2 regions of the Streptomyces sp. NPDC015131 genome follow, and region 2 is predicted to be linked to the other one. Evidence: riboswitches for the same ligand, from Rfam matches in the RefSeq annotation. Region 2 holds a riboswitch; the other holds the start of a gene.
What was found. A riboswitch is a leader RNA that binds a small molecule or an ion and turns the genes downstream of it on or off. The one in region 2 is predicted to bind S-adenosylmethionine.

Region 1: it holds a riboswitch for S-adenosylmethionine, as region 2 does, so the genes downstream of both, ACF08D_RS07040 (aminotransferase class V-fold PLP-dependent enzyme) here and thrC (threonine synthase) in region 2, are expected to answer to the same signal.

The regions. Positions count from the first base shown of each region.
Region 1 is NZ_JBIBVB010000002.1:365,983-368,369, forward strand. Features, by position in the region: partial or broken gene ACF08D_RS07035 (glycerate kinase) at 1-63, shown strand, start outside; gene ACF08D_RS07040 (aminotransferase class V-fold PLP-dependent enzyme) at 59-1,417, opposite strand; SAM riboswitch class IV at 1,538-1,655, opposite strand; gene trpD (anthranilate phosphoribosyltransferase) at 2,023-2,387, opposite strand, start outside.
Region 2 is NZ_JBIBVB010000006.1:129,960-132,346, reverse strand. Features, by position in the region: gene ACF08D_RS23850 (MoaD/ThiS family protein) at 1-9, opposite strand, end outside; gene thrC (threonine synthase) at 34-1,341, opposite strand; SAM riboswitch class I at 1,335-1,480, opposite strand; gene ACF08D_RS23840 (glucosyl-3-phosphoglycerate synthase) at 1,598-2,387, shown strand, end outside.

The DNA.
Region 1 (2,387 bases), on a different contig from region 2:
GAGCTTCTCGCGGACGCCGCCGAGCGGGCGCTGCGGACGGTCCTGATCGGTACCCGGCTCAGCCGCGGTCGGGCACGCAACGCCCGTCCTCCGTACGGTAGTTCCACCGTGCCCCGTCCCGGACGAGCTCCTTCACGGCCCGAACGAACCGGTCGACGTGCTCGTCCGGCGTCCCCGCCCCGAAGCTGACGCGGATGGCGTTCAGCGAGGTGGTCCCGCCGTCGGGCGCGCCGCACTCGCCGACGTCCTGCGGGTCGCTGCCCAGCAGGGTGCGCACCAGCGGGTGGGCGCAGAACAGCCCGTCGCGGACGCCGATGCCGTACTCGGCGGACAGGGCGGCGGCGAAGTGGGAGCTGTTCCAGCCCCGCACCACGAAGGAGATGACCCCGACCCGGGGCGCGTCGTCGCCGAACAGCGACAGCACCTTCACCTCCGGCACCTCCGCGAGCCCCTCCCGGACCTTGCCGATCAGGTACCGCTCGCGGGCGACCAGGTCGTCGAACCCGGCCTCGGTGAGCGCCTTGCAGGCGGAGGCGATCGCGTACACCCCGATGACGTTGGGCGATCCGGCCTCGTGGCGGGCGGCGGTGGTGTGCCACTCCACGTCCACCCCGCCGTCGGCGCGCCGCGCCACCGTACGGGACGCGCCACCGCCGGCGAGGTACGGCTCGGCCTCGGTGAGCCAGTCGGCCCGCCCGGCGAGGACGCCCGACCCGAAGGGGGCGTACAGCTTGTGCCCGGAGAAGGCCACCCAGTCGACGTCCAACTCCTGTACGGACACCGGGTGGTGGGGTGCGAGCTGCGCGGCGTCCAGGACGATGCGGGCGCCGTGGGCGTGAGCGGCGGCGGCCAGTTCGCGCACCGGCCACAGCTCGCCGGTGACATTGGACGCGCCGGTCACGCACACCAGGGCCGGGCCGTAGGGCTCCCGGTCCGCGAGCGCCCGCTCCAGCGTCTCGACGGCCTGCCCCGGCGTCCGGGGCGCGTTGAGGTACGTGACCCGCGCGTCCCGCCACGGCAGCAGCGAGGCGTGGTGCTCGGTCTCGAAGACGAAGACCTCGCAGCCCTCGGGCAGCACCGCCGCGAGCAGGTTCAGCGAGTCGGTGGTCGACCGGGTGAACACCACCTGGTCGCCCTCGCGGCAGTCCAGGAACTCCGCCACTGCCGTACGGCTGTTCTCGAACAGGTCGGTCGACAGCTGCGACAGGTACCCGGCGCCCCGGTGCACGCTGCCGTAGTACGGCGCGTACGCCGCCACGTCGTCCCACACCCGCTGGAGCGCGGGGGCGCTGGCGGCGTAGTCGAGCGCGGCGTAGGTGACCTCGCCGCCGGTCACCAGCGGCACGGTGACGTCCCGCCCCAGAACGGGCAGAGGGGTACAAACAGACTGGTCGGAGGCAGGGGTGAAGACAGACATGGCGAACTCCCGTACGGGGCAAGGCGAAAAGGGGGTACCGAAGAAGGGGCGCTACGCCCTATCGCATTCGCTTGCTCACGAGACTGCTCCCTCGAGGACCAGGACCCCAGGGTGTGCAGGGGTCCGCGCTTGCCAGAGGTGTCGTCACCTGCGGCCTGGTCTTCACCCGGGGCACCCCGCCACGGACGGAGGGTTGCCGGACAGCGGGCCGGGGCCGTAGTCGCTGTCACTCATGACCTGCGCTGAACTTAACGGCACGCGCCGCCTGCCGCAACCCGCGTCCGAACTCCGGACGCCCCGGGGCCCCGCCCCCACCCCGTTGGGGGCAGTCGTCCCGCTGGGGCGGGACGGGTGGGCACAACGGAACCGGGGCGGCGCCCGTTCCCGGTTCGCCCCGGGGGCGGCGCGGAACGCACGGTGGGGGTGGGGCGGGGCCCCTCCGGGCTCGCCTCCTCGCGGTCGGCGGGGCACCCAGCCACGAAACGGCGACGTATCTCGCCGCCGATCCGCTGCGGGGGCGACCCTGCACGGCCCCACCCCGGGCGCGTCGCCGACTGCAGGGCGGTGGGTGGCGGCCGAGCCAACAGGCCACCGCCCCGCAGGGGCTACGCGTTGCTCGCCGTGACCCAGCGCGCCAGCGCTGCCCTCGCCGCGCCCGTGTCCACCGCCTCGGCCGCCCGGGCCATGCCCGCCGCGATCCGCTCCGTGAGCGACGTGCGCGACGCGTCCGACGCGTCCGACGGCTCCAGCGCCACCAGCGCCGCCGCCGCGTTCAGCAGCACCGCGTCCCGTACCGGCCCCGTCTCGCCGCCCAGCATCCGGTGCGCGACGTCCGCGTTGTACGAGGCGTCCGCCCCGCGCAGCGCCTCGACGGGCACCAGCTCGATGCCGACGTCCCTCGGGTCGAACGTCTCCTCGCGCACCGTGCCGTCCCGGACGACCCACACCCGGGAGGTGGCCGTGGTGGTCA
Region 2 (2,387 bases):
GACGCTCATGTCGTGGTGCTGCCTCTCGGTCGGTCAGGCCAGGCCGGCGTCGCGGAACGCGTCCAGGCTCGGGCGGATGGTGGCGGTCGGGCCCGTCGTCGGGGCGACCGCGTCCAGGGTCTTCAGGCCGTCACCCGTGTTGAGCACGACCGTCGTCAGGGACGGGTCCAGCAGGCCCGCCTCGATCAGCTTCTTCGTCACGCCCACGGTCACCCCGCCCGCCGTCTCGGCGAAGATGCCCTCCGTACGCGCCAGCAGCTTGATCGCCTCGACGATCCGCTCGTCGTCCACGTCCTCCACCGCGCCGCCGGTGCGGCGCGCGATGTCCAGGACGTACGGGCCGTCCGCCGGGTTGCCGATGGCCAGCGACTTGGCGATGGTGTCCGGCTTCTGCGGGCGCACCACGTCGTGGCCGGCCTTGAACGCCGCCGACACCGGCGAGCAGCCCTCCGCCTGGGCACCGAAGATCTTGTACGGCCGGTCCTCGACCAGCCCCAGCCTGATCAGCTCCTGAAGCCCCTTGTCGATCTTCGTCAGCTGCGAGCCGGACGCGATCGGGACGACCAGCTGGTCCGGCAGCCGCCAGCCGAGCTGCTCGCAGATCTCGTACGCGAGGGTCTTCGAGCCCTCCGCGTAGTACGGCCGCAGGTTCACGTTGACGAAGCCCCAGCCCTCGCCCAGCGGGTCGCCGATGAGCTCCGAGCAGAAGCGGTTGACGTCGTCGTAGGTGCCCTCGATGCCGACCAGGTCACCGCCGTACACCGCCGCCATCACGACCTTGCCCTGCTCCAGGTCGTGCGGGATGAACACGCACGAACGGAAACCGGCCCGCGCGGCGGCGGCCCCGACGGCACCCGCCAGGTTGCCCGTGGAGGAGCACGACAGGGTGGTGAAGCCGAAGGCGCGGGCCGCCTCGATCGCCTGGGCGACGACCCGGTCCTTGAAGGAGTGCGTCGGGTTGCCCGAGTCGTCCTTGACGAACAGCCTGCCCGGCTCGACCCCCAGCTCGCGCGCCAGGTTGTCCGCCTGGACGAGCTTGGTCCAGCCCGGGTTCAGGTTCGGCTTGCCGGCCACGTCCGCCGGGACCGGCAGCAGCGGGGCGTACCGCCAGATGTTGGCGGGACCGGCCTCGATCTGCTTGCGCAGCGCCTCCGGGTCACCGGACGGCAGGTCGTAGGAGATCTCCAGGGGCCCGAAACACAGCTCACAGGCGAAGATCGGCCCCAGTGCGAAACGCTCGCCGCACTCACGACAGGAGAGGGCGGAAGCAGGCCCGAGGTCGACGTTCTTGGCGGTGGCGACAGTCTGTACAGCCATGGAGGCGAGGCCCTTTCTCCTCATCTTCCTCATGGCGCACTTCGCCATGAGACGGATTTGGCACCTTCCCTAGCCGGGGCCTCGCGCATGGTGGTTGCGAGTGCCGGCTGGAGGGTTGCCGGGGCTTCAACGGGCCGTGTCCCTCTGCCCCTCTGGATGAGCGGTATTCGATTGTGTGCGCGGGGGGACCCGACATGCGACGGTCATCCGCGTTGTTCAAGACTGTAACCGAACCCCTGGACAGCTGAGACGGCCGTCCGATACGCGAGATGGAGATCACGTGCTGGAAGAGGTGGAGCGCTGGCTGGACCGGCGGTCCTGGTCCGTGGCGGACAGACCGCTCGGCCGGCTGCTCGCGGCCAAGCATGGCACGACGGTCAGCGTCGTCCTCCCGGCGCTGAACGAGGAGGCCACCGTCGGCGACATCGTCACCGTGATCCGCCGCGAGCTGATGAGCGCCGCCACCCCCCTCGTCGACGAGCTCGTGGTGATCGACTCCGGCTCCACCGACCGCACCGCCGAGGTCGCCGCCGCCGCCGGCGCGCGCGTGGTCCACCGGGACGCCATACTCCCCCGCGTCCCCGCCCTCCCCGGCAAGGGCGAGGTCCTGTGGCGCTCCCTCCTCGTCACCGGCGGTGACATCGTCTGCTTCGTCGACGCCGACCTGCGCGACTTCTCGGCCGACTTCGTCACCGGGATCGTCGGCCCCCTCCTCACCGACCCGTCCGTCCACTTCGTCAAGGCCATGTACGACCGCCCCCTCGCGGGCACCCCCTCCGGCCAGGGCGGCCGGGTCACCGAACTGGTCGCCCGCCCGCTGCTCAACCTGCACTGGCCGCAGCTCGCCGGCTTCGTCCAGCCCCTCGGCGGCGAGTACGCCGCCCGGCGCTCCCTGCTGGAACGGCTCCCCTTCCCCGTCGGGTACGGCGTCGAACTCGGGCTCCTCGTGGACGCCCTGCACACCGTGGGCCTCGACGCCCTCGCCCAGGTCGACGTGGGCGTGCGCAAACACCGGCACCAGGACGAGCGGGCGCTCGGCCGGATGGCGGCGGCGATCTACCGGACGGCCC